2 regions of the Janthinobacterium sp. FT14W genome follow, and region 2 is predicted to be linked to the other one. Evidence: predicted binding sites of a transcription regulator. Region 2 holds the regulator's gene; the other holds the start of a gene.

Region 1 (15,897 bases), on a different contig from region 2:
TCGACGCGCAGCTGGACCTGGCCACGGCGCTGGGCTGGCTGTATGTGAGCGAAGGCTCGAAACTGGGCGCCGCCATCCTGTACAAGCTGGCCGGCAAGATAGGCCTGGACGAGCATCACGGCGCGCGCCACCTGGCCGGCCATCCTGACGGACGCGCGCGCCACTGGCGCGAGTTCACGTCCGTGCTCGACACGGCCACCCTCGACGGCGCCGGCGAAGCGCGCGTGATCGACGGCGCGCGCGCCGCCTTCCTGCGCATGCACGGCCACGTGGAGGCCTGCGCCTGATGGAAGAGCCAGTGACCCGGGCCGGCGCGGAAGCCCACACGGCACGCCTGCGCCGCTGGGCGTGGACGGCCGCCGGCATGCTGATGGTGGCGCTGGGCGTGATCGGCGCCCTGCTGCCCGTCATGCCGACGACGATCTTCCTGATCCTGGCGCTGGCCTGTTTCAGCCGCGCCTCGCCGCGCCTGGAGCACTGGCTGCTGCACCATCCGCGCTTCGGCGCGCCGCTGCGCCAGTGGCGCGAACACCGCGCCGTGTCGCGGCGCGGCAAGGCCATGGCCTGCCTGGGCATGGCCATCGGCTTCGTCGCCATGTGCCTGGGCCATCCGCCATGGTGGGTGATCGCCATGGTGGGCGCGATGGAAATCGCCGTCATCATCTATCTGCTGCGCCGCCCGAACGGACCGCCGCCAGCGGCCGGCGCAACACCGGCGCCGCCCACGGACTGGCGCCGTCCGCTGACGGTTGCCGCCGTCTTCGCCATGCACGGCGCCCTGCTGGGCTGGGCGCTGTACCAGCGCGCCCCCGCCGCCCCCGTGCTGGCCCGCGTGCCCGACGCCGCGCAGCCGGCCATGCTGCTGTTGCTGCCCGCCGCCCCGCCCCGGCCTTTGGAGCAGAATCTTGCTGAACAGGTCAGCGCGGCCGCCGCACCGTCCGCCGCCATTGCCAAAAAAACAGCGCCGGCCATCCGCCAATTCGTGCTGCCGCAGCCCGAGGCGGCGCCCATGCCGCCGCAAGCGGAGAGCCTCGCCGCCGTCGCCGAGGTGCGCCATGCGCCCGTGACGCCGGCGCCGGCCGCGGCGCTTTCCGTGGCGGCGGCACCCCCTTCGCCCGCCCTGCCGCCCGCGCCGCAGGAGCAGCACAGCGGCGTTTCCAGCTGGGAAGGCAAGGTGCTGGCGCGCATGGAACGCTTCCGCCGCTATCCGACGGCCTCGCGTGCAAGACAGGAACAGGGCGTGGTCTACCTGCGCTGCCGCATCGACCGCGACGGCCAGGTACTGGCCGCCGCCATCGAGCACAGTTCCGGCTCCGCGGCGCTGGACCAGGCCGCGCTCGACACCCTGCAGCGCGCCGCGCCGCTGCCGCGCATCCCCAAGGAACGGCCGGATCCGCTCGAATTGTCGATTCCCGTCGAATTTTCTATCGGCTGAGCGCCAAAAATCCGCTTTTGCTCTTGCAAAACATCCATATAGACATTATTTGCATATTCAAAGCAAGATTCTGTCGTAGGAGTAATAACACGATCGGAGGTATACTACGCAACCGACGTTTCAGGCCGGCCCGATCCATCCCGATCCGGCCCCTTTACCCGCCTGTCACGGTCCAATAAAAAAGGAAACACTGCATGACCACACCACACCGTACGCCGGTGATTCGCATCGATGGCGCGAACAAGACCTTCGCGCTGCCCAAAGGCGAACAATTCCACGCGGTCAAATCGGTCACGCTGGAAGTCTATCCCGGTGATATTTTCGGCCTGATCGGCAAGAGCGGCGCCGGCAAATCGACCTTGCTGCGCCTGATTAACCTGCTCGAGCGTCCCGACAGCGGCACCATTACCGTGGCCGGGCGCGAACTGACGCGCCTGAGCAAGAGCGCCTTGCGCGACGCGCGCCAGAACATCGGCATGATTTTCCAGCAATTCAATCTGCTGCAGAACGCCAGCGTCTTCGACAACGTCGCCTTCCCCCTGAAAATCCATGGCGCGGCCAAGGGCGAGCAGATCGCCGCCAGGGTCGAGGAATGCCTGGCGCTGGTGGGTCTGTCCGACAAGCTGCACAGCTATCCGGCGCAATTATCGGGCGGGCAAAAGCAGCGCGTGGCGATTGCCCGCGCGCTGGCCAGCCACCCGGACGTGCTGCTGTGCGACGAACCGACGTCCGCGCTGGACGCGGAAACGACGCGCGCCCTGCTCGACACCCTGCGCGACATCAACGCGCGTCTGGGCGTGACCATCGTAATCGTCAGCCATGAGCTGTCGGTGCTGGGCGCCATCTGCAACCGCGTGGCCGTCGTGGAAAACGGCGCCATCGCCGAACAATTCGACCTGAGCGACACGGCCACCCCGCGCAAGACGGCGCTGGGACGCGAGCTGGCTTACTACGGCACCGAGGCGTTTGAAGCCACCGCATGGAAGGATGCAACACATGTTTGAAGAATCGATCAATAACGTCATCAAGCTGCTGCCGGAAATCTGGGTGGCCCTGGGCCAGACCATGACGATGCTGGGCATCGGCCTGACGGCCGCCATCCTGATCGGCGGCCCGCTGGGCATCCTGCTGTTCCTCGTCTCGGAAGGCCAGTCGCTGGAAAACCGCCCCCTGTCGACGATCCTGGGCTGGCTGGTCAATACCGTGCGCAGCTTCCCCTTCATCATTCTGCTCGTCGCCCTGACGCCGTTTACACGCATCATCGCGGGCACTTCGATCGGCCCGCTGGCAGCCAGCGTGCCGCTGTCGTTCGCCGCCATTCCCTACCTGGCGCGCCTGGTGGAACAGAACCTGCGCGAAGTGCCGCGCGGCGTGATCGAAGCGGCGCACGCCATGGGCGCGTCGGAAATGCAGATCATCTTCCGCGTGCTGCTGGTGGAAGCGCGCTCCGGCCTGGTGCTGGCCCTGACCGTGCTGTCGATCAGCTTCCTGTCGTATTCGGCCGTGGCCGGCGTGGTGGGCGGCGGCGGCATCGGCGACCTGGCCATCCGCTACGGCTACTACCGCTTCGAGACGGACATCATGGTCGCCACCGTAGCCATCCTGATCGTGCTGGTGCAAACCATCCAGTTCGCCGGCACGCGCATCGCCAAGCGCCTCGACAAACGTTAATCCCCATTCAGAAACAAGGACATACATGAACCACATACGCCGCAACCTGCTCCTGGCCGCCGCCAGCCTGGCCTTCGCCACCGCCGCCCATGCCAAGGACCCGAAAGAACTCGTCATCGGCACCAGCTCCGGTCCGTATTCCGACCAGCTGAAGCTGGGTATCAAGCCTATCCTGGAAAAACAGGGCTACAAGGTCAAGATCGTGGAATTCAACGACTACGTGCAGCCGAACTACGCGCTGGCCGAAGGGTCGCTGGACGCCAACGTATTCCAGCACATCGTGTATCTGACCAAGTTCGCCACCGATAACAAGCTGCCATTGAGCTCCTTGATCACCGTGCCGACCATGCCGATCGGCCTGTACGGCGGCAAGCAGAAAACGCTGGCGGAAGTCAGGAACGGCGCCACCATCACCATGCCGAACGATCCCACCAACCAGGCGCGCGCGCTGGTGATGCTGGCCAAGATGGGCTGGATCAAGCTGAAACCGAACGTCGACCCGCTGCGCGCGTCCGAGCGCGACGTGCTGGAAAACCCGAAGAAGCTGAAACTGGTGCCGCTGGAAGCGGCGCAGCTGCCACGTTCGCTGGCCGACGCCGACTACGCTTTTGTGAACGGTAACTTCGCCCTGGCCGCCGGCATGAAGCTGACGTCCGCGCTGAGCGTGGAAAAGATCTCGGACAGCTACATCAACCTGGTGGCCATCCGCACGGCCGACAAGGCCAAGCCATGGGTCAAGGACCTGGAAGCGGCCTACCGCTCGCGCGCCTTCCTCGACGCGACGAACAAATACCTGCCCGGCTACGAAAAGACGGACTACCAGCTGGCGCTGGAAAAGACGCTGAAAAAATAAGCCGGCGCGTTATACACGTAAAAAAGGACGGCTGTTGCCGTCCTTTTTTTTACCCGCGCTACGCAGGCATGTTCAACACTTAGAAGCGGTAGCCGACGCCGACGCCGATCAGCAGCGGATCCACCTTGACTTCGCTGGCCTTGGCGCCGCCGATGAAGACGTCGCTGCGGATCTGCACTTTCTTGATGTCGAAGTTCAGCGACCAGTTTTTATCGAGCTTGTAGTCGACGCCAGCTTGCAGCGCGAAGCCCCAGCTGTCGTGTTCCAGGCGGCCGGCGCCGTTCAGCAATTTCACATCGGAAATATTCGTGTAGTTCACGCCCGCGCCCACGTAAGGGCTGAACTGTTTTTCAGGCATGAAGTGATATTGCAGCGACAGGGTCGGCGGCAAGTGCTTGAAGGTACCGATATTACTACCGTCGAGCTTGACGTCATGCTTTTGCGGATACGTCAGGATCAATTCGGCAGCGATATTGGGGGTAAAGAAATACGAGATATCGATTTCAGGAATCGTCTTGCTGCTGACATGCAAACGGTCGGATGCGCCCACGCCGCCGATCGGAGCAGATTTGTCGGCCGGGTCGAGGTGCACGGCGCGTGCACGAACCAGCCATGGGCCTTCCTGTGCCATTGCGTTACCGGCGAATGCGCCAATGGCGGCCAGGACGATTGCTGCTGCAGTTGCGGACTTCTTCATTCTAGTTCCCTCTTTTTGTCGTTAAGTAACGCTGCGAAGTCTAAGAGTGCAGCGCAACAAAAACTTTGATCCACATCAAATAGGGCCAGAAGGGCTGGAAAGAGGGATTTTTTCCTTTACACAGGTCAAGAAATGCCGCAATGCAAAATTAATTCACTGCGATAAACAGGCTGGCGACCCAGTCGGCAAACACGCGCACGCGCGGCGACAATTGCCGGTGATGGGGATACAGCACGGACACGGGCAGCGGGTCGGGCCGCAAGTCGCGCAGCACTTCCACCAGTTCGCCGGCCGCCAGCGCCCGCTCCAGGTGATAGCGGGGCGCCTGGATCAAGCCCATGCCCGCGCGGCAGCAGGCGTGATACGCGTCCGCATTGTTGACGGACACCGTGCCCCCCAAGGCCACGCTGTGGCGCTGTCCCGCCACCTTGAAATCGAAGGGCCAGACCTTGCCCGTCCGGGCGGAAAAAAAATTGACGGCGCGGTGGCCGTCCAGTTGCGCCAGATGCTCCGGCGTGCCGTGCGCGGCCAGGTAGGCGGGGCTGGCGCACGTCACCTGCTCGAGCAGCGCCACGCGACGCGCCACCATGGACGAGTCGCCCAGTTCACCCACGCGCAGCACGCAATCGACGCCTTCGCGCACCAGGTCGACGAGGCGGTCGCCCATGCCGATTTCCAGTTCGATCAGCGGATAGCGGGCGCAAAACCGGTCCAGCACGGGCATCACGAAATGCATGGCCAGGGTGGCGTGCAAGTCGACGCGCAGCTTGCCGGCCGGCTGCTGCGCCGCCGAGGAAAACACGGCTTCCGTTTCTTCCAGGTCCGCCAGCAGACGCACGCAGCGCTGATAATACGCGTCGCCATCGGGCGTGGGGGTCACTTGCCGCGTGGTCCGCTGCAGCAGGCGCACGCGCAGGCGCGCTTCGAGTTGCTTGATGGCATGCGTGACGGTGGCCTTCGGGTAGCCGAGATCATGCGCCGCCTGCGTGAAACTGCGCAGTTCGACGATGCGCGTAAAAATGCGCATCGCATCAAATCGGTCCATGCCCCCTCCATTGTTATTCATTTCTGCACAGTATAGCGATTCGAGCACGATTTTTTCATCCGCACCATAGCGCCGGCACAAGTTGCTCCCGGCGCAAGCGCCACTTGCGCCGATGTCACTGGATTGCCGCCTGCCCCCGCAGCATAATATTCGCATCTCACACGACACAGATGAGAATAGTAATGATTATCATTTGCGATATAATGCAGGATCACGCTTAAGCGCACGCTCAGGCGACCACAAAAAGGAATGGGAGACATGGATATATTGAGGGAACTGCGTGAATCGGGCTTGAAAGTGACCATCCCCCGCTTGCGGATTCTGCAGCTGTTTCAAGAAGGCACGATCAAGCACCTGAGCGCGGACGATGTCTACAAACTCTTGCTGGCTGAAAAGATCGACGTGGGCCTGGCCACCATCTACCGCGTGCTGATGCAGTTTGCCGAAGCGGGCATCCTGTTTCGCCGGCATTTCGAATCGGGCCACGCCGTCTTCGAATTGAACGAAGGCCAGCACCACGACCACCTGGTCTGCACGGGCTGCGGCAAGGTCGATGAATTCGTCGACGAAGGCATCGAACTGCGCCAGAACGAGATCGCCGCCGAACGGGGCTTCGTGCTGCACGAACACGCGCTGTCGCTGTACGGCACCTGCGCCGAGTGCACGGCCAAGAAGATCCCGCCGCGCCGGGCCTGAGCGCGCCGGGGCGGCGCGGCGTTCCGCCCTGCCCCGTCTTGCGCTACACTGCGCCCGCCCATGCTCAAGAAAGGACAGCCATGTACATCGGAGAAATCGCCCGCCTGGCGGGCACCTCGCCCAAGGCCTTGCGCCACTATGAAACCCTGGGCTTGCTGGGCGACGTGCGCCGCTCCGGCGCCTACCGCGTCTATACGCAGCAGGACCTGGCGCAAGTCAGGCTGATACGCCAGGCGCAGACCCTGGGCTTCCGCCTGGCCGAACTGCTGCCCATCCTGGCCGGCGACGATACCGACTGGGCCGCCCTGTCGCGGCACATCGCCGCCAAGCGCGCGCAGGTGCAGCAGGATATCGCCCGCCTGCGCCAGCTCGACGCGGAACTGGCCGGCATCGACACGGAAATCCGCGACTGCCTGGCGCGCCAGCAGCCGCAGGCAGCGTGAAACGACGCGCTTGACTCTGCCCCCAGGGGCAGGCTTTAGCATGCAAGCTCTTCTTTAATGGAAAGCCTGCATCATGAGCAAGACGACACCCAAGCGCATTCTCATCCTCCTCGGCCACCCGTCCAACGACAGTTTCTGCGCCGCCCTCGCCGAGGCCTATGCCGGATCGGCGCGCGCGCAGGGCCACGCGGTGCGCGAACTGCGCCTGGGCCAGCTGGACTTCGATCCCGTCCTGCATGAAGGCTACCGCCAGGTGCAGCCGCTGGAGCCGGACCTGCTGGCCGCGCAGGAAGCCATCCGCTGGGCCGAACACCTGGTGTTTGCCTACCCGATCTGGTGGGGCGGCGCGCCGGCCCTGCTGAAAGGCTTTGTCGACCGCGTCTTCCTGCCCGGCTACGCCTTCAAGTACCGCCCCGGCAAGGCCTTCCCGGCGCAGCTGCTGAAGGGCCGCACGGCGCAGCTGCTGGTGGCGATGGACACGCCGCCGTGGTATTTCCGCTGGATCTACCACATGCCCGGCATCCACCAGCTGCGCAAGACGACGCTGGAATTTTGCGGCGTCAAGCCCGTCAGGGTGGCCAGTTTCGGCCCCCTCATCGATTCCACGGAAGCACAAAGACAGCGCTGGCTGGCACAGGCGCAGAGGCTGGCCCGGCGCCCGTGAGGTGCTTGCCATGCAGCCATCTTGCATACGGTTTTGACAAGCTGGTAATCAAGCCGTCATATTCGGCAGCTACCATGATGATATTGCCTGTTTGTCAGTCGCCTTGCCGCCGCGACAACAAGGGTCCGATCGTCATGTAAAGGTAGCCGCTGTGGAGTTCAACGCTTCTCGATTGCATCTTCCCCGTTATCGCACGTCCGTGGCGCTTGACCTGTGCATTCCCACGGAATCGGTGCAGGCCGACGCCAGCAATTTCGCCGTGCTGGAACTGTTCACGGAACGGCGCGACATGATGAGCCTGCCCGTCACGGAACAGCAGCGCCCCATCGGCTTGATCAGCCGCAACATCTTCATGTCGCAGATGTCCAAGCCCTTCTATCACGAGGTGTACGGCAAGAAGAGCTGCATCGCCTTCATGGACAAGGAACCGCTGATCGTCGACGGCGCCATGAGCATCGAAGACCTCACCTTCCGCGCCGTGGAAGCGGGCGAAAAGGCGCTGGCCGACGGCTTCATCATCACCGAGGACGGCGCGCTGGCCGGCGTGGGTTTCGGCTTGCAGCTGATGAACGTGGTGGCCACCATGCAGGCGGAAAAGAACCGGCAGATCATGCACAGCATCGATTACGCCAGCGTGATCCAGCGCGCGCTGCTGCGCACCTCGGATGCGGAACTGCGCGCCACCCTGCCCGACGCGCACCTGGAATGGCAGCCGCGCGACGTGGTCGGCGGCGACTTCTATTTTTTCGAACGCTACGAAGGCGGCTGGTTCGCCGCCATCGCCGACTGCACGGGCCACGGCGTGCCGGGCGCCTTCATGACCCTGATCGCCTCGTCGGCCCTGAGCCAGGCCCTGCGCGAACTGGGGCCGCGCGACCCGGCCGCCCTGATCGGCGCCGTCAGCCGCGCCATCAAGACCCTGCTGGGCCAGGATGCGGGCAGCGGCGAAGCCACGGGCCACGCCGGCTCGAACGACGGCATGGATTGCGCCTTCCTGTGCCATGACGCGGCCAGCGCCAGCCTGCGCTTCGCGGGCGCGAAACTGGCGCTGCACGTGGTGGCGCCGGGCGCAGACGCCGTGCGCGCCATCGACGGCGCGCGCATGGGCGTGGGCTATGTCGACACGCCGGCCGGCTACTGCTGGCACAACGAGACGCTGGACATTCCCGCCGGCAGCCTGCTGTTCATCACCACCGACGGCTTGCTCGACCAGATCGGCGGCGCGCGCGACATTGCGTACGGCAAGCGGCGCATGCGCGAACAGCTGCTGGCGCAGCGCGACGCACCCGCCAGCGACGTGGCGGCGGCGCTGCTGCAGGACAGCGCCGCCTGGCAAGGCAGGCAGCCGCGCCGCGACGACCTGACCTTTTTCTGTTTCCGCCTGTAGTTTTGACGCCATCGAGCCACCTTATCAACAAGAAACCGGGTCACCGGCTAGCCAGGAGCACGGACGTGCTGTACGAAGAATTCAACGAGTTTTGGGATGTGGCGCGCAAGCGCAACATCATCTTTTTTTACGTGGGCTATTTCTCGCAGCACGTGGTCAGCGCCATTTCCGAAACCATCAAGGCGCGCCTCGATACGGCCGGTGCGGCCGGTCCCACGCGGCGGCGCATCTTTTCCTCGTTCATCGAGATGTCGCAGAACATCATGCACTATTCGGCGGACAGCCTGACGCCCGATGCGCAGCTGGACCAGCAGATGCGACGCGGCTCGTTCTGCATCGGCACGCGCGGCGACAGCTTTTTCCTGCTGTGCGCCAACCCCGTCTCGACGGACAACGTGGCGCAGATCCGCGCCCGCCTGGAACCGCTGCACACCATGACGATGGAGGAAATCCGTCTCGCCTACAAGAAGGCCCTGCGCGAGGAAACGCCGGCCGACAGCAAGGGCGCGGGCCTGGGCTTCCTCACCATGGCGCGCGACGCCAGCGAGCCGCTGGAATTCGAATTCGTCCAGGATCCCCAGGAGCCGGGGCACACCATCTTCTGCATCAAAGCCATCATTTGAAAGAGCCGACTCAGGAAAGCATATGCAATTACCGTCACCACTGTTCATCGCCGCGACCCCGAGTTCGCCCGAAATCGACTTCCGTTTCGAGCAGCACACCCTGTCGATCAAGGGAGAGTCGTATCCGGAAAACGCGGCCGCCTTCTACGGCCCGCTGATCGCCGCCGTACGCGCCTACCTGGAAGGCTGCCGCGAGAGCGCCATCACCGTCAACGTCTCGCTGGCCTACTTCAACAGCTCCAGCACGAAGATGCTGTTTACCCTGTTCGACACCCTGAACCAGGCGGCCATGGACGGCAACCAGGTGCGCCTGAACTGGTATCACGACGAGGACGATGACACCATCCTGGAATTCGGCCAGGAGCTGCAGCAGGATTTCACGGCGCTCGATTTCCGCGACCATCCCGTGCAGGGCAGCTAGAGCATGCGCGCCGCCATCTCCGAGGCCGAACTGGAGCCCGACCTGTTCACCGTGGAAGCGGCCGCGCTGGCCGCCGCGCGCCGCATGCACGCCGACGGCCATGCCAGCGGCGAGGCGCAGCGCCGCGTGCTCGGTGAACTGATCAATCACTACGAGCGGCTGATGCGCGAGACGCGGCGCCTGATCGGCCGCAGCGACCGCGCCGAGCGCGACATGCATTTGCTGAACCGGCAATTGCAGACCCTGGCCGGCCAGCTCGAATACCGCGCCACGCACGACCCGCTGACGGGCGCCCTGAACCGCGGCGCCGTGATCGACCACGCCTCGCGCTGCCTGGCGCAGGGCGACATGGCCCTGATCGTGCTCGACATCGACCTGTTCAAGCAGGTCAACGACGACTTCGGCCACCCGGCCGGCGACGGCGTGATCCAGGCCGTGGTCGACTGCCTGAAGGAGCTGCTGGGACAGGAGACGGCCATCGGCCGCGTGGGCGGCGAAGAATTTTCCGTGGTCTGGCCCACGTCCTCGCGCGACGACGCGGCCGCCATCGCGCAGCGCATCTGCGACACCGTCGGCCGCCAGCGCCATGCGGCGCCCATCACGCGCGCCATCACCGTCAGCGTGGGCCTGAGCTGGAACCGCGCCGGCACGGCATTCGAGACGGCCTACAGCCATGCCGACCAGGCCCTGTACCAGGCCAAGCGCGAAGGGCGCAACTGCGTGCGCCAGTGGCTGGAGAGCTGAGCCTGCGCCCCGGATCAGCGCAGCTGTTCGCGCGCCATGCTGCCGTCGCGGCGCATGGCGGCAGCGGCGCGCTGCATGGCCGCCACCTGCGCCTCGGGCAACCGCTTGTTGCAGGCCAGGTAGGTCTGCACGCGGTTGAAGGTCAGCAGCGGCACCACCTTGCCCTCCCACTGCTTGCCGGCAAACGGCTTGCTGCCCACCGCCATGCCCACGGCCCACAGGTCGATGCGCCCGAGCAGCAGCTTTTGCGGATTGAGCCATTCCTGCGTCACGGGCGCCACGCTCAGGCCCCGCTGGCGCAGGTAGTCGTCGCGCGCGTCGCCCAGCACCGTACCGATCACCAGTCCGCGCGCATCGTCGAGCGTGCGCAGCGCCAGGTGCCGTTCGGCCAGGCCGTACAGCACCCATTCCGCTTCGTTCAGCGGGCCGACCCAGCGAAACTGCGCTTCGCGCTCCTGCGTGCGCGTGGTGGAAAAGATGCAGGTGTCCGCTTCGCGCAGCGCCTGCGCATACGCGCGCTTCCACGGCAGCAGTTCGATACCGTAGGACAGGCCGGCGCGCGCCATGATCTCGCGCACCTTGAGCGTTTCACGTCCCACGACGACATTACCTTCCATCATGCTCGATGGCGGCAAGTGCTCGCCGACGACGCGCACGTCCGCCGCCGCGGCCAGCGCCGGCATCAGTGCCACCGCTGCCAGCAGCCGTGCCATGCTTGCTTGTTTCATGCTTGCTTTCATCTGCTACGGAGGATTCAAGCCGATGTTACCATCGGCCCGCGCCGGCATCGCCGCATATTGCCAATTAAGCCATTTATTTTCCACAACGTGGCAACAGGCCAACGCCGGAACGCTCTGCATGCGGGGGAAAGGAAAAAAGAGCAAGTGGCGGAAAACAGTAGGAGTCGAACCTACGGGAGAACGTCTGACGCCCTCCACCGGGTTTGAAGCCCGGCCACATCACCGGATGAGTGTGCTTTCCGCGGTGCCTGAGCTAGCTGCTGGGCAAGACTGCAGTATAGGACCACAGCGCCTGCGGGCGTAATAGATGCCCATTGCCAACACGGCGAGTATAACCGACGCGGTCGAAGAACTCCAGAACCTGGATCGCCCGCTTGCGGCCCAGGCCGCTGGCATCGCGGAAGGTGGCCGCCCCGACGGCGCCGCTGCCGGCAGGCAAGCCGCCATCGTCTTCGGCCCTTTGCGCCAGTTCCCGCACCAGCTGCGCCAGCTCGGCCAGCGCCGCCTGGTGATAAAACAGGTCGTGCACCACCTGGCTGATCTGGCCTGCCTTGGCCAGTTTGCGCAGCAGCCGGCGCGTTTCGTCCTCGGCCAGGCCGAAGTGGCGCGCCAGGTCGCGCGTCCACGGCGGATCGAAGCGCCCTTGCGCCAGGGCTGCCAGCAAGGGCTCGGCCATGGCCTGCTCCTGCGGCGTCAGTTCCACGCTGTGGGTGGGCAGGTGCAGGCTGGCGCCGCGCGCCTGCACCTTGTCCTGCGCCAGCAAGCCTTCGACCAGGTGGCTCCACAAGGCGTCTTCCATCTCCGCGTCGACGATGCGCTTCAGGCGCCACAGCTCCGGCCCCGCTTCGTCCGGCGCGCGCGCGTGGAACTGGGCCAGCGCGGCCAGCATCCGCTCTTCCAGCACGGCCCGCGCCGCCGGTGCCAGCAGCAAGGCGTCGCCGGCGCGCAAACCGATGCGTTGCGTGTCGGGCGGCAGTGCGATGGCAGCGGCCGGCAGCAGCGACAAGCGCACGAGCAGCGACTCGCGCAGGCCCAGCGGGCTTTGCGCCAGCAGGGCCGCATAATCGGCGTGCGCGACGAACGCCGCCAGCGCGTCCAGCCAGGCCAGGCGCGCCGGGCTGCGCCGCTTGCGCGCGGGACCGAACGGATCGAGCACCATGCCGCCGCCCACCGTCTGCGTGGCTTGCGCATTGCGCACGACGAAGCGGTCGCCCGGCACGCCGTGCATGGGCGCATCGAACACCAGCTGCACCCTGCCCGTCTGCCCTGGCGAGAGCGTCTCGCCATCGAGCATGACGGCGCGCGCCAGCTGGTGCGCCGCGCCCAGGTGCACGTGCAGCGGCGACCAGGCTTTCAATTGCACGCCCGCGTCGGGCAGCAGGGTCAGTTCCACGTCGAGGCGCTCGGAACACTGCGCCAGTTCCGGCGCGACGATCCAGTTGCCCCGCTCGATGCGTTCGCGGTCGATGCCGGCCAGGTTCAGCGCCAGGCGCTGGCCCGCCATGCCCGTCTCGGCCGCGCGGTTCTGCGCATGGATGCTGCGCACGCGCGCTTGCGCGCCGCCGGGCGCCAGCTGCAAGGTGGCGCCCACCGTGGCCATGCCGGCCAGCGCCGTGCCGGTGACGATGGTGCCCTGCCCCGACAAGGTGAATACGCGGTCCACGCCCAGGCGGAACAGGCGCCGCTCGTCGCGCCGCGGCAGGCGGCGCGCCACCTGCGTCAAATGCGCCAGCAGGGCCGCCACGCCGGGATCGTTATCCTGGCTGGCGGCCGTGGGGAAGATGGGACTGCCCGCCAGCGGCGTGCCGGCCAGCAGCGCCTCGATATCGGCTTCCACCTGCGCCACGCGGGCGCCATCGGCGCGGTCGACCTTGGTCAGCGCCACGGCGCCCCGCGCCACGCCCAGCAGCTGCAAGATCGCCAGGTGCTCCTGCGTCTGCGGCATGATGCCGTCGTCGGCAGCCACCACCAGCAGGGCGAAGTCGATGCCCGTCACGCCGGAAGCCATGGTGCGGATGAATTTTTCGTGGCCGGGCACGTCGATCACGCCCAGCACCGTGCCGTCAAGCAGCGGCAGGTAGGCATAGCCCAGTTCTATCGAGATGCCGCGCGCCTGCTCTTCCTTCAGGCGGTCCGTGTGCGCGCCCGTGAGCGCGCGCGTCAAGGTCGTCTTGCCATGGTCGATATGGCCTGCGGTGCCGACGATCATGCGCGCAACTCGCCGAGCTGCGCGAGGAAGGCCGCCTCGTGCGCCGCTTCCAGGCAGCGCAGGTCCAGCCACAGGGTGTCCTGGCCGATGCGCCCGATCACGGGGCACGGCAGGGCGCGCAGCCGCTGTTCCAGCGCGCCCAGCGGATTGCTCAGTCGTGCGCCCGGCGCGCTGCGGATGGCCAGGCCAAAGCTGGGCAGCTGGTCGACGGGCAAGGCGCCGCTGCCGATCTGGCTGCGCATCGCTTCGGCCGTCACCACGTAGGAGGCGCCCAGCGCGCCCTGCAGCAGCGGCAGCAGGATCTCCGCCTGCGCGCGCATGGCGGCGGCGGGACGCGTCAGCAGGCGCAAGGTGGTCAGCCGCTCGGCCAGCAAGTCCGGCGCGCGGTACAGCCGCAGCACGGGCTCCAGGGCGGCCAGGGTCAGCTTGCCCACGCGCAGCGCGCGTTTCAGGGGATTGCGCTTGATCTTTGCGATCAGGTCGGCGCGCCCGACGATGACGCCGCATTGCGGGCCGCCCAGCAGCTTGTCGCCGCTGAACGTCACCAGGTCGGCGCCCGCTTCGATGGTTTCGCGCACCGTCGTTTCATGCGGCAGACCGTATTGCGCCAGGTCGACCAGGGTGCCGCTGCCCAGGTCCACGGCCGTGGGCACGCCGTGTTGCGCCGCCAGCGGCACCAGTTCGTCCAGCTCCACGCTTTTCGTGAAGCCGGTGATCGCGTAATTGCTGCAATGGACCTTCATCAGCAAGGCCGTGCGTTCATTGACGCCGTTCGCATAATCGGCCAGGTGCGTGCGGTTGGTGCTGCCCACTTCGCGCAGCACGGCGCCGGCGCGCGTCATCACGTCGGGGATGCGGAAGGCGCCGCCGATTTCCACCAGTTCGCCGCGCGAGACGATCACTTCCCTTTCCTGCGCCAGGGTATTGAGCATCAGCAGCACGGCGGCCGCGTTGTTGTTGACGATGGTGGCCGCTTCGGCCCCCGTCAGTTCGCGCAGCAGCTCCTCGACCAGGTCGTCGCGGTCGCCCCGCTTGCCCGTCTCCAGGTCGAATTCCAGGTTCATCGGCCATTGCAGCGCTTCCACCACGGCTTGCACGGCGGCGTCGGGCAGCAGCGCCCGGCCCAGGTTCGTGTGCAGCACGGTGCCCGTCAGGTTGAAGACGGCGCGCAGCGGCGAGCGCGACTGCGCCTGCAGGCGTTCGTCCATCTGCGCGGCGATGGCGGCAATCGATGCGCCCTCCTCGCACACTGCACCCGCCAGCATGGCCGTGCGCAGTTCGGCCAGCACGGCGCGCGCGCAGGCCAGCGTCTGCACGCGGCCATGCCGGACGATCAAATCAAGGCAAACCGCGTCGCCCAGGATGCGGTCCACCGACGGCAGGCGCACGGTTTGCCCGGCCGTCATGCTGGCTGGCCCTCGCTGCTTTCGCTCTTCCCCAGCCACAGCAGCGGATTGCCGCTGGCGCGCTGGTAGCCCGCCTCGCCCACCAGCAGGTCGAGCATCAGGCTGGCCAGGTCGTCGGCCAGCGGCTCGACGTTGTAATCGTGCTCCTGGTTGAAGACCTTGCGGTAGGTATGGCAGTCGTCGCAGGTTTCCGCGCGCGCCACCTTCTTCGGATCGTTCGCCTTGTTCGGCAATTTGTCGTCCTTCGCCGTCACGGGGTCGAACGGTGCCGCGTCGGCCGCATCCAGGCCCTGGTAGGCGATCTTGCCATTCTGTTCGCACGTCGAGCACTTCACGCGCACCATATGCCATTCGCTTTCGCAGATGCCGCAGTGCAGATAGCGGTAACCCTGCGACCCGCCGCCGATGCGGATCACGCTGGCGACGGGGTGCGAGCCGCAGACGGGGCACAGGGTGCCCGTTTCCAGGTCCGGCACGCGCGTGGCGCGCAGCTGGCTGGCCGACGTCGACCACAGCACTTGCAGGGCGGCGGCGACGAACGGCGCATGCATGGGATTGAGGTTGTCGCCGTTCTCGTCGAGCACGGCATCGGCGCAGGCATCGAGCGCCGTGTCATCGAGCGCGCGCAGCTGCGCCAGCACCTGGTGCAGGCCGCCGGACAGGGCCGGCTGGCGGGCTGCCGTGGCGGCCAGTTCATCGAGCAGGCTGGCGAAAATAGCGCGCCACACGGGTGGCCGGGCGCCGTTGACGGGCAGCACGGGCATGCGGTGGGCCATGGCGCGGCGCAGCACTTCGGCGTCGGCCACGGGCACGGCGCCGGGCGCCAGTCTGGCGACGACTGCGGCCTGCGCATCGGCCAGCGC
Region 2 (15,897 bases):
TGCGCCGCCTGCGTCTGGCTGATCGAGCGCCAGCTGACGCGTTTGCCCGGCGTGCAGGCGGCCAGCCTGAACGTCGCCACGGAGCGCCTGTACGTGCGCTGGAGCCGCGCCGAATGCGAACCGGGCGACATCCTGCAAGCCGTGCGGCAAGTGGGCTACACGGCCTATCCCTACGACGCCGTGCGCCATGGCGAGCGCCTGCAAAAGGCCAGCAAGACCCTGGGCCGCCAGCTGTTCGTGGCGGGCCTGTCGATGATGCAGGTGATGATGTACGTGGCGCCGTCCTACCTGGCCGCCGAGGATGGCACCCTGGACGACAGCATGGCCAGCCTGATGCGCTGGGCCAGCCTGCTGCTGACCTTGCCCGCCATCTGCTATTCGGCCATGCCGTTCTTCCAGGGCGCCTGGGCCAGCCTGCGCGCGCGCACCCTGGGCATGGACGTGCCCGTGGCGCTGGGCATCCTGGCGGCCTTCTTCGGCAGCGTGGTGGCGACGTTGACGGGCCGCGGCGAGGTGTATTACGACTCGGCCACGATGTTCATCTTCCTGCTGCTGTGCAGCCGCTATTTCGAGCTGCAGGCGCGCCGCAAGGCTGCCTCCGCACTCGAACGGCTGCAGCACGCCTTGCCCGCATCCGCCTCGCTGATGGCGGGCTTTCCCGACAGCCGCGCCACCACCCTGGTGTCGGCCGGCAGCCTGGCCGTCGGCGACGTCATCCTCGTGAAACCGGGCGAGGCGATTGCCGCCGACAGCGTCATCGTCGAGGGCACGAGCGCGCTCGATTTATCCTTGCTGACGGGCGAGAGCGCGGCGCAACGCAGAAAAACGGGAGAGCGGGTGCCGGGCGGCGCCATCAATGCCAGCGCGGCGATCATCTTGCGCGTGCTCAAACCGGCGCGCGAAAGCACCCTGTCCGATTTATTGAAACTCATCGAGCGGGCCGGCAGCGGCAAGCCGCAGATTGCGCAGTGGGCCGATAAAGTGGCAGCCTGGTTCGTGCTGGGCCTGCTGCTGTTTGCCGTCGCCGTGTTCGCCTTCTGGAGCTGGCACGACGCGGCGCAGGCCTGGCCCGTGGCGATTGCCGTGCTGGTCGTGTCGTGCCCGTGCGCCCTGTCGCTGGCCACGCCGACGGCGCTGGCGGCCGCCACCGACAGCCTGCTGCGGCGCGGTGTGCTGATCGTCCAGCCCCATGTGCTGGAAACCCTGCACCGCGCCACCCACATCGTCTTCGACAAGACGGGCACCCTGACCCTGGGCCGGCCCGTGCTGCAGCAAGTCGAGGGCCTGGGCAGCATGGGCGAGGACGCGTGCCTGCAGGTGGCCGCCGCGCTGGAAGCGGGCAGCGCCCATCCGCTGGCGCAGGCGATCCTGCATGCGGCCGAAGGCTTGCCAGGACAGCAGCCGCGCGCGCATGCGGAACACTTGCAGGAAGTGCAGGGGCAGGGACTCGAAGGCATCGTCGACGGCGTGCGCTACCGCCTGGGCAATGCCGCGTTCGTGGCCGCCATCGCCGGGCCGCCGCTGGGCGACACGGCCGTCGGCGTGCAGGGCATGACGCCGCTGTACCTGGGCATGCAGGGGCGCTGGCTGACGCGTTTCCTGCTCAGCGATGCGCTGCGTCCGGAAGCGGTGGACGTGGTCGCGTATTTCCACCGGCGGGGCAAGCAAGTCGTGCTGCTGAGCGGCGACCAGGAAGCGCTGACGCAAAGCGTGGCGGCGCAACTGGGCATCACCACGGCCTGCGGCGAATGCCTGCCCGATGAAAAGCTCGATTTCGTGCAGCAGCTGCAGGCCACGGGCGCCGTGGTGGCGATGGTGGGCGACGGCATCAACGACGCCGCCGTGCTGAGCGCGGCCGACGTCTCGTTCGCCATGGGTTCCGGCGCCGCGCTGGCGCAGGCGCATGCGGACACGGTGCTGCTGTCGAGCCAACTGGTTTCCGTGCTCGACACGGCCAGGACGGCCGCGCGCAGCATGCGCATCATCCGCGAGAATCTGGGCTGGGCCACCCTGTACAATCTGACGGCCATCCCGGCCGCCGCGCTGGGCTTCTTGAATCCCTGGCTGTCCGGCGTCGGCATGGCTGCCAGCTCGGCCGTCGTCATCGCCAACGCCCTGCGCCTGCGGAAAGTCTAATGGAAGCTCTCTACCTCCTCATCCCCCTCAGCGTCGTGGTCGTCTTCATCGCCCTGTGGGTGTATTTCACGGCCTCCGACAGCGGCCAGTTCGACGACCTCGTCGGACCTGGCCTGCGCGTGCTGCAGGACGACGATACGCCGCCGGAAGCGGCCGCCCCGCCGGCTCCTCAGCGCGAATAGCCTTGCGACCCCGGCCGCGCGTCGAAGCGCCGGCCCCACCATGGCAGGAACACGGTATTGCCGCCGTGCGCGCGGAACCACGGCTGTTCGTGATCGACGGGCCGCACGACGGCCGGCGGCGCCACCACCAGCGCGGTCAATGTCTGCGCGTCGCTGGTGCCCGCCACCAGGACGGGCCGGCCCACGTGGTTCGCGTGGGCGATGGCCAGCGCCACGTTCGTCAGCGCCGTGCCGGCGCCCGTCTCACCCAGGAGCGCCGGCATGTTGAAGGTTTGACGGTTGAAATCGAAGTCGGGCAATTGCTCCGTCAGGCTTTGCGCCAGCGGGCCAATCCGCTCTGACGAAACAGGATAGGTGCTGCCCGCATCGTGGACGACGTAGCCGATGGCGTCATCGGTCAATTGCGCATTGCGCGCGGCGGCGTCGATGGCGCCGCTCCAGGCCTGCACGGCGCGCGCAGACTGTCCCTTGCCGGCGGTGAAATCGGTGGCGCTGCGCGTGGCGGGAAAGCCCAGCCACGCCAGCGGCGCGCGGTCCGTCTTATAGCTCGGGCCGGCCAGCACCAGCAAGACCATGTTTTCATTGATCTGCTCATCCTTGGGCGGATAGCTGGGCGCGTCCCAGTTCATCACCCACACCGTCTTGTCGGGGTTCGCCTGCAGATACGCCAGCCCCGCCGCCAGGGAAGCAAACCCCGCATTGGCGCCGCCCATCGTCACGCGCACGTCGGGCGGTGTGGCCGTGGTCCAGGAATCGGGAAAGGAGGGGTTGCCGATGCTGAAGGCATCGGTCATCGTTTCAATGACGTATTTTCCCGCCTCGTCTGGATCAAGCCGCCCGGCCGGCAAGGCATATTCGACGTGGATGCCCGCCAATTCGCGGCGCGTGGATTTGTCGGTCAGCGAGTGGGCGTTGTAAAAATATTCTTTGCTGGAAAAATATATGTCATGAAAGAGATAAATCAATTCGGTAATGTATTTGTGATGATATCCTTTGAAGGTCTCGCTACCGTTATTACCGTAGGCAATCATCCCTATTGACTGCACCTTGCCAAAGCGTACGGGATTTTCCTTTACTTTGCTATCGTCCTTGTTCGGCTTGGCCAGCCCCAGCGTCCACAGCAATTGCCATTCGGTCGGATAGTCGCGCCGCTGTAGCGGATTGAGCCACTGCACGCCCACGACTTGCGCCATGTACGGCTGCGCGGGCACAGCGGGTACGGCCGCGGCAACCGGTGCCGCGACGGGCGCCTTGCTGGCGCAGGCCGACGTCAGAAAAAGCACGGCAAGCGCCAGCAGGGCTGGCATCAATAACAGTCGTTTCATCAGCAATCCTTCTTTAAATGGAACATCGATTGGCCCGGTCTGCAATATCGACCAGAGTGCAATACCGGACGCCAGACTGAATACGAGCATGCTCCAGCCCAGCCTGCGCGGTAAGGTAGCAATCAAGTTGCGCATCAGGATGTCTCCGGGCGCTTGTACGTGCGCTCATCCACAATTTCAGAAGGCATGCTTCCCGTACTGCCACAGCTGCGTACCCAATCCAGCAACGAGATTTTTTTGAATTTCCCCCAAAGAAAATATTCATAAAATATCTTTTGACTATCACTATCATCCAAGCCTTTCAGCAAACGCCAATCTGCCGCGATACGCAGTTGTCGCATCGCCTTCTCGCCGATATGGCACACCCCAATCGCCACGTCATACGCCAGCGCCTTTTCCGCGTGCCCGGGATTGCTCAGGATGGTGGAGTGGTCGGTCGCGTGCGTGTCGCAGGTGGCCACCAGCTGTGCGGCGATTTCCTGGCGGCGCCATTGCAGATATTCCGGCGTGGCGGTGGACAGGTCATCTTCCATCATCGCCTTGCCGTCATTGCCGTCGAACTTCTCGCGGCGGGCTTTCATGCGCAGGCGGGCATGGTCTTCGTAGCGCAATGCCGCCTCGGTATCGCGGTTGCCCTGCGGCGCACCGCCCACGCCGTCATCGGCGTACGGGTCGCCTTCCTGGCGCGCCTTGCCCGCATGGCGGTGCGTGCCGGGCGGGTCGATATCCTGGTCGAACTGTGGGCTGGCTACGCCAAAGCGCATGGCCTGCGGTGCAAACACTTCCGGCAAGGCGGGCGCCGTCACGGGGATGCGCCAGTCGTCGGGCGGCACGGCATTGATGGGAGTCTTCAGCATCTTCATGAGGGCCGACATGGCCGCGGCCGTGCGCACGCTCGCCTCCTTGCCGGCCGCGCTGGTGCTGGCGCGCACGCCTTTATTCGGATCGTAGCTGGAGATCGGCGAACGGGGGTGCCAGAAATCGGCGCTGCCCCGCGCGGGCTGGCGATAGTGATTGCTCCAATAGTCATAATCGCCGCGCCGGCCAACGGGAAAGCCCTGCGCAAACACGCGCTGGGTAAACACGCCGTCGCCACGCGTAGCCTTGATCTCTTCGGCGCTGAGACCCAGCCAGCCGATGCCCTGGATGGGCGTGGCGGAAATCACCTGGTCGTGCGGATTGCAATACAGGGTGACGCGGCCGCGCGTGCCTTTCTGCGGGCCGCAGCCATGGCTGGCCTTGTCCTTGTCCACGCTGAAATCATGTGTCTCGTTGTCCGCCATGCGGCGCAGGCAGGGATCGATGGCCGGTTCCGACGCCTGGCCGCGCACGATGTCGAAGAACGCCGCCAGGGTCTGGCGGCGCGCCTTGCCGCTCTGCCGGCCCACATTGCCATCGACATCCCTGACCTGCCCCTGCAGCCAGCCTTCCGTATCGTTTCTGCGCAACAGGCTGTAGGGCGGGTTGCACAAGACATAAGTATCGGCCACGCAACGGCCACTTTTGCCTGCCGCATCCCGCACGTCGGGCATCTTGTTGCCCAGAAACGCGGCCGCCATGCCCACCATATTGCCCTGGCTGTGACAAACCAGGGTGATGGGCGCGTCGGCCTGCTGCCGGCGGATGGCCGCCACCAGGTGCGCCAGGCGCAGCGCGGCCAGCACGAAGTAGGGGCGCGGCGGGCAGGCATACACGATGCGGTCGTTGACGGGATTCAGATGCTCGATATGGATGAACAGGAAAAGGGCGTCGGACAGACCCTCGCCCCACAGGTCCGGCAGCGCAGAGCAGCCATTGGCGAACGGTCCGCCGCCCCAGTAAGCGTGTTCGTTCAGGTAGACGGAATCGCCATATTTCTGCAATTCGGTGTCGCTGGCCTTGTAGCCCCAGCGGAACTGGATCACGGGCGAGAAATGCGCTTGCGGCGCGACGAAGGTGCTGGCCGTGTAGTCGGGATCGACATAGCCGTCATCGCTCAGTTCGCGCCGGTAGCGCAGCGGCGTCAATTGTCCGGCCTCGGGCGTGGCGTGGCACAGGTGCTCGTCGCAACGCTTCATGCGCGCATTCAAGCCCTTGCACAGGCCTTCTTCCGCCGCGCCGTACCACTCGCCTTCGGAATTGACGCCGTGCACGAAGATGACAATGCCCGGCGACGGCATCTGCTGCAGGCAGTCGAGCAGGCTGTGGCAGAACAGGGACGTTCCGCTGAACTTTCCCACAACCAACTTAATATCTTCACCATCCGCTGGCGCGCTATCGGCATGACTCATGGCTAGCCCTCATCATGACTGGACTGGCCACTCTAAGCCCTTGCTCATGCGCACGTTTTACGCCACATCAAGCAAGCTGTTGCAGGGATCTTGCATGGCTTTTTTGATCGAAATATCACTTTATTTCGATGCCAGTTCGCTACGCTTATTTCATCCGGGGAATTTTGATCCACATCAAAGTTTTTTCGCGGTCAAACACTTACTCTCTGGCCACCATCATAAATAGTAATTCCAGGGAGAGTCTTTGTGGATCAATCGCTGAACTATAACTACAAGATCGTGAAGCAATTCGCGGTCGCTACTGTGGTATGGGGCATCATCGGCATGCTGGTTGGCGTTATCATCGCCGCTCAGCTGGCCTGGCCTGCCCTGAACCTCGACATACCTTGGCTGACATACGGACGCTTGCGTCCGCTGCACACGAATGCGGTGATTTTCGCCTTCGGCATCTGCGGCCTGTTCGCTACTTCGTACTACGTGGTGCAACGCACCTGCCAGGTACGCCTGTTTTCCGACAAGCTGGCCGCCTTCACGTTCTGGGGCTGGCAAGCGGTGATCCTGTGCGCCGTCGTCACCCTGCCCATGGGCATGACGCGCGGCAAGGAATACGCGGAACTGGAATGGCCTATCGCCATCCTCATCGCCGTCGTCTGGATCGCGTACGCCATCGTCTTCTTCGGCACCCTGATCAAGCGCAAGGTCAAGCACATCTACGTGGCCAACTGGTTCTTCGGCGCCTACATCCTGGCCGTGACGATTTTGCACGTGGTCAATGGCGCCGTCATGCCAGCCTCGTTCACCAAGTCGTATTCCGCGTATGCGGGCGTGCAGGACGCCATGATCCAGTGGTGGTACGGCCATAACGCGGTGGGCTTCATCCTGACCGCCGGCTACCTGGGCATGGTCTACTACTTCATCCCGAAACAGGCCGAGCGCCCCGTGTACTCGTACCGTCTGTCCATCGTCCACTTCTGGGCGCTGATCTTCACCTACATGTGGGCGGGCCCGCATCACCTGCACTACACGGCATTGCCTGACTGGACGCAATCGATCGGCATGGTCTTCTCGCTGGTCCTGCTGGCACCAAGCTGGGGCGGCATGATCAACGGCATCATGACCCTGTCGGGCGCCTGGCACAAGCTGCGCACCGACCCGATCCTGAAATTCATGATCGTCTCGCTGTCGTTCTACGGCATCGCCACCTTCGAAGGTCCGATGATGTCGATCAAGACCATCAACTCGCTGTCGCACTACACGGACTGGACCGTTGCCCACGTGCATGCGGGCGCCCTGGGCTGGGTGGGCTTCATCACCATGGGTTCCATCTACTACCTGCTGCCGCGCCTGGCCGGCCGCACGCAGATGCACAGCACGCGCCTGGTCGACGTGCACTTCTGGGTGGCCACCATCGGCATCGTGCTGTACATCGCGGCAATGTGGATCGCCGGCGTGATGCAGGGCCTGATGTGGCGCGCGGTCAATCCGGACGGCACCCTGACCTACACCTTTGTCGAGAGCGTGAAAGCGACGTATCCGTACTACGTGGTGCGCGTGGCCGGCGGCCTGCTGTACCTGTCGGGTATGTGCATCATGGGCTACAACACCTGGATGACCTTGCGCGGCAGCAAACTCCCCGTCGCCCGCATTCCGGAACTGAACGCGGCGCACGCCTGATAGGAGCGAAAGCAAATGAAATTTTCACATGCATGGATTGAGAAAAACCCCTGGCTGCTGATCGCCCTGGTCACCGTGGTGATCAGCATCGGCGGCGCCGTCGAGATCGTTCCCCTGTTCTTCCAGAAGAGCACGACGGAACCCGTCGCCGGCCTGAAGCCGTACTCGCCGCTGCGCCTGGCGGGCCGCGACATCTACGTGCGCGAAGGCTGCTACAACTGCCACTCGCAGATGGTGCGTCCGCTGCGCGCGGAAACGGAACGCTACGGCCACTATTCGGTCGCCGGCGAGTTCGTCTACGACCGTCCGTTCCAATGGGGTTCCAAGCGCACGGGGCCCGACCTGGCCCGCGTGGGCGCCCGCTACAGCGACGAATGGCACCGCACGCACTTGAACAACCCGCGCGACGTGGTGCCCGAGTCGAACATGCCGGCCTACCCCTGGCTGGCGAAGACCAAGCTGGTGCCTGACGAGATCATGCCGAAGATGCGCGCCCTGCAACGCCTGGGCCAGCCGTACAGCGATGAAGAGATCGCCGCCGGCCCCGCGCAGCTGCAGGACAAGACGGAAGAAGACGCCCTGGTCGCCTATCTGCAAGGCCTCGGTACATTAATCAAAACAAGGAATTAGCATGGCAATCGAAAACCTGTTTGACAGCGCCAGCAGCGTCATGACGGTGGTTTCCTTTACGACGTTCGTGGGTATCCTGTGGTGGACCTTCAGCCGCAGCAACAGCGACTTCGACGCGGCAGCACGCCTGCCGTTCGCCGACGACGCGCTCGACTATCCGGCCGAGGCCGGGATGAACCTGGCGAAGGAGCATCACCATGGCTGACTTTACCAATGGTTTCTGGAATATCTACATCATCGTGCTGTCCCTGCTGGGCATCATCGGCTGCGGCGTGCTGCTGTACTCGCAGTCGAAAGTGAAAGTGGCCGCCGGCGCCGCCGCCGACGGCACCACGGGCCACGTGTGGGACGAGGACTTGAAGGAACTCAACACGCCGATGCCGCGCTGGTGGATGTGGCTGTTCTACATCACCATCGTCTTCTCCCTCGCATACCTGTTCCTGTATCCGGGCCTGGGCAACTATGCCGGCAGCCTGGGCTGGAAATCGACGGGCCAGTACGAGGAAGAGCTGAAGAAGGCGGAAGCCGACTACGGCCCCCTGTTCAACAAGTACCTGAGCCAGGACCTGAAGACGGTGGCGGCCGATCCGCAGGCGCAAGCCATCGGCCAGCGCCTGTTCCTGACCTACTGCGCGCAATGCCACGGTTCGGATGCGCGCGGCAACAAGGGCTTCCCCAACCTGACGGACAAGGACTGGCTGTATGGCGGCGATCCCGACATCATCAAGACCACCATCATGCACGGCCGTAACGGCCAGATGCCGCCGATGGGCGCCGCCCTGGGCTCCGAAAAGGATGTCGAGAACGTGGCCCATTATGTGCTGAGCCTGTCCGGTTCCACCTCGGACCCCGTCAAGTCCGTGCTGGGCAAGGCCAAGTTCGGCGCCTGCATGGCCTGCCATGGCGCCGATGCGAAGGGTAACCAGATGCTGGGCGCGCCCAACCTGACGGACAAGATCTGGCTGTACGGCGGCAGCGCCGACACCATCATGGAAACCGTACGCAAGGGACGCAACAACACCATGCCGGCCTTCAGCGATTTCCTCGGCGAGTCCAAGGTACACGTGCTGTCGGCGTATGTCTGGAGCCTGTCGAATCCCCAGACGCCCGTGAAATGATGTAATGGAACCTCAAGTCATCAAGATGTATGCGGCCCGCGAGCAAATCTACCCTCGCGAGGCCAAAGGACGCTACGCTACCTGGCGATGGGTATGCGTATGGCTTACCCAGCTCGCGTTCTACGGCTTGCCGTGGTTGACCTGGAATGGCAGGCAAGCCCTGCTGTTCGATTTGACCACGCGCAAGTTCTACATTTTCGGCGTCGTGCTGTGGCCCCAGGATTTCATCTACCTGGCGGCCCTGCTGATCATCTGTGCGTATTTGTTGTTCCTCGTCACGGCCATTGCCGGGCGGGTGTGGTGCGGCTTTTCCTGCCCGCAAACGGTATACACGGAAATCTTCCTGTGGGTGGAACGCAAGATCGAGGGCACGCGCAGCGCGCGCATGGCCCTCGACAAGCAGGGCCCGTCCTTGCGCAAGACGGCCAAGAAGACGGCCAAGCACCTGGTGTGGGGCGCCATCGCCCTGTGGACGGGCTTTACCTTTGTCGGCTACTTCACGCCGATCAAGGAACTGGCGCAGGCGGTGACCACCCTGAACTTCGGTCCCTGGGAATGGTTCTGGGTCTTGTTCTACAGCCTGGCAACCTACGGCAACGCGGGCTGGCTGCGCGAGCAGGTGTGCAAATACATGTGCCCCTACGCGCGTTTCCAGAGCGCCATGTTCGACCAGGACACGCTGATCATCACCTACGATGCCAAGCGGGGCGAACCCCGTGGCGCCATGAGCAAGAAGGCCGGCAACAACGACAAGCTGGGCGACTGCATCGACTGCACCCTGTGCGTGCAGGTGTGTCCGACCGGCATCGATATCCGCAACGGCCTGCAGTATGAATGCATCGGCTGCGCCGCCTGCGTCGATGCCTGCAACAGCGTGATGGACAAGGTCGACCGGCCACGGGGACTGGTACGCTACAGTACCGACCATGCGATGGAAAACAACTTCAATTCGAAGCAGATACGCCAGCGCGCCATGCGCCCGCGCGTCCTGATCTACACTTCCATCCTGGCCCTGATCATCATCGCCGTATGTACCTCGCTGGCCCTGCGCACGCCATTGAAAATGGACGTGATCCGCGACCGCGGTTCGATGGGACGCGAAGTGGAAGACGGCATGATCGAGAACGTCTACCGGCTGCAGATCATGAACACCTCGGAGCAAAGCCAGCATTTTAAAATCAGCGTATCCGGCTTGCCGGGCCTGACCTTGCTGACGCGCGATGAAGTGACCCTGCAGCCGACGGAAACCCTGGGCTGGCCCATCCGCCTGCGCGCGCCGCACGGCGTGGGCGAGAAGGGCTCGAACAAGATTGCGATCGAGCTGCAATCGCTGGACGACCCATCGCTGCACGTGCGTGAAAGCGCGGTCTTCATCGTGCCGCGCTAATGCAGGAAGGCCAATCCCCGCATGGGGATTGGCCGCTTAAACAGGAGAAATATCATGTCCGACAGCCTCAAGCTGCAAGCCCCCGTGGCGCCGTGGTACAAGCATCGCTGGCCATGGCTGCTGATGATCGGCCCCGGCCTGTCCGTCGTCGTCGGCAGCACCATGGGCTATATCGCGTTTACGCAGCCCGACGCGCTGGTGGTGGGCGATTATTACAAGCAGGGCAAGGCGATCAACCAGGACTTGCGGCGCGATACGGTCGCCAGCGACCTGGCCATGTCAAGCAAGCTATCGTACGACGTGGCGGCAGCGCGCCTCAGCGGTTCCGTGCACAGCTTCGGCAAGGCGTATCGGGCGCCGCTGCAGCTGCACCTGGCGCACGCGACCCAGCCGGAAAAAGACATCAAGCTGCTGCTGCAGCCTGATGCGGCCGGCAACTTTTCGGTGGCGCTGCCCATGCTCGAGCGCAGCCGCTGGCAGGTGCTGGTGGAAAACGACAAACGCGAATGGCGCCTGTCCGGCATCTGGACCTGGCCCCTGCAGCGCAGCATCGCGCTGCAGGCGGATGAAGAGCTGTAAATCTTACTTGCAGTTGTCCGTGCCGGCCGTAATGGCCTTCAGCTTGGCCGGCTGCAGGATCTCGATCTCGCGGTTCGAGACGCGCAGCCAGCCTTCCTTCTTGAATTTCGACAATAAGCGGCTGACGCTCTCGATGGTCAGGCCCAGGTAGTTGCCGATTTCCTCGCGCGACATGCGCAGCTGGAAATTGCTGCCCGAATAGCCGCGTGCCTCGTAGCGCGACGCCAGGTTGACGATGAAGGCGGCAAAGCGCTGGGTCGCCTGCATATTGCCCAGCAACAGCATGACGCTTTGCTCGCGCGTGATTTCCTGGCTCATCATGCGGTGGAAATGGCGCAGCAGGGTCGGCATATTGCCCAGCAATTGTTCCAGGCTTGAAAACGGAATTTCACACACTTCGCTGTCTTCCAGCGCCACGGCATTACAGTGGTGGCGGTCGGCGCTGATGGCGTCCATGCCCAGCAGTTCGCCAGCCATCTGGAAACCCGTCACCTGCTCTTCGCCGCCCGGATTGATCTGGTAGGTCTTGAAGTGCCCCAGGCGGATCGCATACAGGTTCTGGAACGAGTCGCCGATGCGGAACAGCGAGGCGCCGCGCGCGATCTTGCGGCGGCGACCGATGATCTGGTCCAGCCGGTCCATATCACCCACATCCAGGCCCATCGGCAGGCACAATTGATGCATGCTGCAGGTCGAGCATCGCGCACGCAACGCCTCCACGTTCACTGTGGGCAAGGTTGGAGTGAGTAACGCTTCAGTCATGTCGGTACCTTTTAGAAAATGCAACAACAAGTTTACTGCATACAGGGTTGCCGTGTGCCAATTTCACGGTAATTTCGGCGAATAAACGACGTCCAGCCTTTAATTATATGGCAACATCGTCAAAAGCCCGTATGGGGCAAGGCAATTTGCGCAGCGGCGCTTGCCAAGCTCGGGCATTGATAGGAAAATTCCTGACAGCATTATCTGCCGCCTGTGCCGCCCGGTACTGAAAAGGAAATCATGAAGCCTCTCGGCATCAAAGCAAAAGTCGCGCTGGCCACCAGCCTGACCTCGATCGCCATGATCGCGCTCGTCACCATGATCCAGGTGCAGCACATGCGCGCCGACTTCACCAAAGTACTGCTGAGCCAGCAGTCTTCCCTGATCAGCCGCACCGCTGCCGAGCTCGACGACAAGCTGGCCATGCTGCTGCAGATCGTCACCCTGACGGCCCGGCAGCAGCCGCCGGAATTGATCGCCCAGCCCGCCAAGCTGCGCGAATACTATGCGCGCCGCTCGATGCTGGTGCTGTTCGACGACGTGCTGGTGCTCGACGCGCAAGGCGCCGTCGTGGCCGACATGCCGCTGGTGACAGGACGCGCCGGCATCAACGTCGCCGAACGCGAGTATTTCCAGACCGTCCTGCGCACGCGCCAGCCCATGATCACCGAACCGATGCTGGGCAAATCGAGCGGCATGCCCATCGTGCAGATGGTGGCGCCCGTGCTGGCTGCCGATGGCCAGGTGGCTGGCGTGGTGATCGGCGTGCTGCGCCTGTACAAGGACAACCTGCTGGGGCGCCTGCGCACGGAAAAGATCGGCAAGAGCGGCTATTACTTCATCCTCACGCGCGGCGACGTGCCGCGCTACGTGCTGCATCCCGATACCAGCCGCTTGCTGCAGCCGCGCAAGCCGAATGCCAACCTGACGACCACGCAGCTGCTGAAGGAAGACGGCGAAGGCAGCATGGTCAGCACCAACAGCCGCGGCGTCACGGCCGTCAACAGCTTCAAGCGCCTGAAGTCCGTGAACTGGCTGCTGGCCGCCTCGCTGCCCGTCGAAGACGCCTTCGAACCGTTCGATGGCGTGCTGTACCGTCTGGTGCTGTGGAGCATCCTCGCCTCGCTGCTGGCCGCTGCCGTTCTGGGCTGGGTGACCGTGCGCCTGCTGTCGCCGCTGGTGCGCCTGCGCGACACCCTGCTGGCCCTGCGTAGCAGCGGCAGCCGTTTTACACCCGTGCCGGTGCAGCAGCGCGACGAGATCGGCGAACTGACGGAAGCGTTCAACGGCCTGATGAGCGAACGCGACCGCCTGCAGCAGGAACTCGAAGCGCGCGCGGCAGAGCTGGAGCGGGAGCGCGACCGGGCCGAGGCGGCCAACCGCGCGAAGAGCGACTTCGTGGCCAACATGAGCCATGAAATCCGCACGCCCCTCAATGCCGTGCTGGGCATGGTGTATTTGCTGGGCAACACCAGACTCGACACGGAACAGCGCAAATACCTGACCATGGTGCGCGTGGCGGGCCAGTCGCTGCTGGGCATCCTCAATGACGTGCTCGATTACTCGAAGATCGAGGCGCGCCGCATGGAATTGTCGCCCGTCGAATTCGACCTCGACGAAGTCATGAATACCCTGGCCACGACGATGACCATGAATGCGGGCGAGAAGGAGCTGGAACTGGCCATCGCCGTCGAGCCCGACGTGCCGCGGCGCCTCGTGGGCGACGCCCAGCGCCTGCAGCAAATCCTCGTCAACCTGGCCGGCAATGCCATCAAGTTCACGGAGAGCGGCGAAGTGGTGGTGGCCGTCAGCCTGGCCGACAGCCAGCAGGGCAGCGCCCGGCTGCGCTTTGAAGTGCGCGACACGGGCATCGGCATGACGGCGCAGCAGCAACAGCAGCTGTTTGCCGCGTTTTCACAGGGCGACCAGAGCATCACGCGGCGCTTCGGCGGCACGGGCCTGGGCCTGGCCATCAGCAAGCAGCTGATCCACATGATGGGCGGCGAAATCGCCGTCGCCAGCAGCGAAGGCAAGGGCAGCCGCTTCTGGTTCAGCGTGCCGTTCGAGATGCTGGCGCAGCCGGCCGAAACGCGGCGCACGCCGGCCCTGGGTCAGCTGCGCCTGCTGGTGGCGGACGATAACCGCACCACGCGCGAACTGATCGTCAAACTGATCGAGGCATGGGGCTGGCTGGCCGACGAAGTGGATTCCGGCTTTGCCGCCATCGAACTGTACCGCGAACGCCTGGCGCAGCAGCAGCCGTACGACGTGGTGCTGGCCGACTGGCACATGCCCGTGATGGACGGCCTGGCCACGGCCAAGGCCATCCGCCAGGCCGCCGCTGGCCAGCGCCAGCCCATCGTGGTGATGGTCAACGCGTTTGCCCGCAACCACCTGGAGGAAATCTCCAGCGCGGCCGAGGCCGACGTCGTGCTGATGAAGCCGATCACGGGCTCGAGCCTGTTCGATGCCCTGCACCAGGCGCTGATCGCCAAGGACGACGGCGGCGAGCAGCGCATCCTGCACCAGCCGCTGGGCACGGAACTGGCCGGCGTGCATTTCCTGCTGGTGGAGGACAACCACCTGAACCAGGCCGTGGCGCGCGGCATCCTCGAACACATGGGCGCCACCCTGGACGTGGTGGGCGACGGCTTGCAGGCCGTGGAACGGCTGCGCACGGAGGCGCTGCGCTACGACATCGTGCTGATGGACATGCAGATGCCCGTCATGGACGGTTTCAGCGCCACCCACATCATCCGCACGGAACTGCGGTTGAACCTGCCCGTGATCGCCATGACGGCCGGCGTGCTGGCGTCCGAACGCGAACGCTGCATGACGGCCGGCATCAGCGATTTCATCGCCAAGCCCGTGGTGGTGGAAGAGATGATGGAAGTCATCCTGCGCCACCTGCCCAAGCGTCCGCAAGTGCAGACGGCGGAGCCGGTGCCCGGTGCCGACGAGGAAGTATTTTCCATGGCGCCCCTGATGCGCGTGATGGGGCGCGATGCAAAGGGGCGCGGCGTGCTGCGGCGCATGGTGGAAGACGCACTGAACAAAGGCATGACGCCCGTGCGCGACGCCGAAACGGCGTTGCAAGCGGGCCGCCACAGCGACGTGGCGCGCATCCTGCACGGCGTGCGCGGTTCCGTGGGCACCCTGGGCACCAAGCGCCTGATCCGCGCCGCGTTTGCCACCGAGGAAGCCATCGATGGGGGCCGCTTCGATGCGGTGCCGGCGCTGCTGGCGCACACGGCGCAGGAACTGGAACTGGCGCTGGCGGCGGCGGCCGATTGGTTGTCGCGGTTGCAGGATTAGGCCTGCAACGTAAAGCTGGGGTCAGACCCGCCGGGTCTGACCCCGGAACTTTGCTCAGCGTCGCCGTTTACGCCGGCACGCCCAGGATCACGCTGGACGCCTTGAAGATGGCCGTCACATTACTGCCGAGCTCGATGGCCAGGTCGCTGCTGCTCTGGTTCGTGATGATGGCGGCTATCGTGCCGCCGCGCGGCAGGTCCAGCACCACTTCCGTGTTGACGGCGCCCGTTTGCACGCGCGTGACGGTGCCGGTCAGCTGGTTGCGGGCGGAAAAGCGCGCCCCTTCGCTGTCGGCCACGAGGATGATGGACGATGCCTTGACCAGCGCGAACGCTTCCGCGCCCGGCACCAGGCCCAGGCTTGCGCTGCTGTCGCGCGTGACGATGGCGACGATGTGCTGGCCGCCTGGCAATTCCAGGGTCACTTCGTCGTTGACGGCGCCCTGTTTTAGTTCAGCAACTTTGCCCAGGAATTGATTGCGTGCCGTGGTTTTCATGGCCATTCTCCGTATGAGTAAAA

What was found. The regulator FNR, encoded in region 2, switches genes on or off when oxygen is low (the NO sensors DNR and NnrR bind a similar motif). The targets are predictions, from matches to a motif close to TTGATNNNNATCAA.
Region 1: GCN74_RS19540 (OmpW/AlkL family protein) is a predicted target of FNR. The motif match lies at 4,722-4,735, and genes of this name have one in related genera.

What each region holds. Positions count from the first base shown of each region.
Region 1 is NZ_WFLL01000031.1:4,117-20,013, forward strand. Features, by position in the region: gene GCN74_RS19515 (biliverdin-producing heme oxygenase) at 1-287, shown strand, start outside; gene GCN74_RS29740 (TonB family protein) at 287-1,435, shown strand; gene GCN74_RS19525 (methionine ABC transporter ATP-binding protein) at 1,630-2,439, shown strand; gene GCN74_RS19530 (methionine ABC transporter permease) at 2,432-3,106, shown strand; gene GCN74_RS19535 (MetQ/NlpA family ABC transporter substrate-binding protein) at 3,132-3,959, shown strand; gene GCN74_RS19540 (OmpW/AlkL family protein) at 4,039-4,656, opposite strand; gene GCN74_RS19545 (LysR family transcriptional regulator) at 4,805-5,701, opposite strand; gene fur (ferric iron uptake transcriptional regulator) at 5,960-6,397, shown strand; gene GCN74_RS19555 (MerR family transcriptional regulator) at 6,478-6,840, shown strand; gene GCN74_RS19560 (NAD(P)H-dependent oxidoreductase) at 6,914-7,504, shown strand; gene GCN74_RS19565 (SpoIIE family protein phosphatase) at 7,677-8,891, shown strand; gene GCN74_RS19570 (SiaB family protein kinase) at 8,957-9,514, shown strand; gene GCN74_RS19575 (DUF1987 domain-containing protein) at 9,537-9,935, shown strand; gene GCN74_RS19580 (GGDEF domain-containing protein) at 9,939-10,679, shown strand; gene GCN74_RS19585 (substrate-binding periplasmic protein) at 10,694-11,407, opposite strand; tRNA gene GCN74_RS19590 (tRNA-Sec) at 11,565-11,660, opposite strand; gene selB (selenocysteine-specific translation elongation factor) at 11,673-13,628, opposite strand; gene selA (L-seryl-tRNA(Sec) selenium transferase) at 13,625-15,034, opposite strand; gene fdhE (formate dehydrogenase accessory protein FdhE) at 15,031-15,897, opposite strand, start outside.
Region 2 is NZ_WFLL01000032.1:10,549-26,445, forward strand. Features, by position in the region: gene GCN74_RS19920 (heavy metal translocating P-type ATPase) at 1-2,136, shown strand, start outside; gene ccoS (cbb3-type cytochrome oxidase assembly protein CcoS) at 2,136-2,318, shown strand; gene GCN74_RS19930 (hypothetical protein) at 2,306-3,643, opposite strand; gene GCN74_RS19935 (DUF3274 domain-containing protein) at 3,778-5,862, opposite strand; gene ccoN (cytochrome-c oxidase, cbb3-type subunit I) at 6,160-7,587, shown strand; gene ccoO (cytochrome-c oxidase, cbb3-type subunit II) at 7,603-8,217, shown strand; gene GCN74_RS19950 (cbb3-type cytochrome oxidase subunit 3) at 8,219-8,422, shown strand; gene ccoP (cytochrome-c oxidase, cbb3-type subunit III) at 8,415-9,335, shown strand; gene ccoG (cytochrome c oxidase accessory protein CcoG) at 9,340-10,722, shown strand; gene GCN74_RS19965 (FixH family protein) at 10,777-11,301, shown strand; gene fnr (fumarate/nitrate reduction transcriptional regulator Fnr) at 11,305-12,063, opposite strand; gene GCN74_RS19975 (response regulator) at 12,304-15,378, shown strand; gene GCN74_RS19980 (TOBE domain-containing protein) at 15,446-15,897, opposite strand, start outside.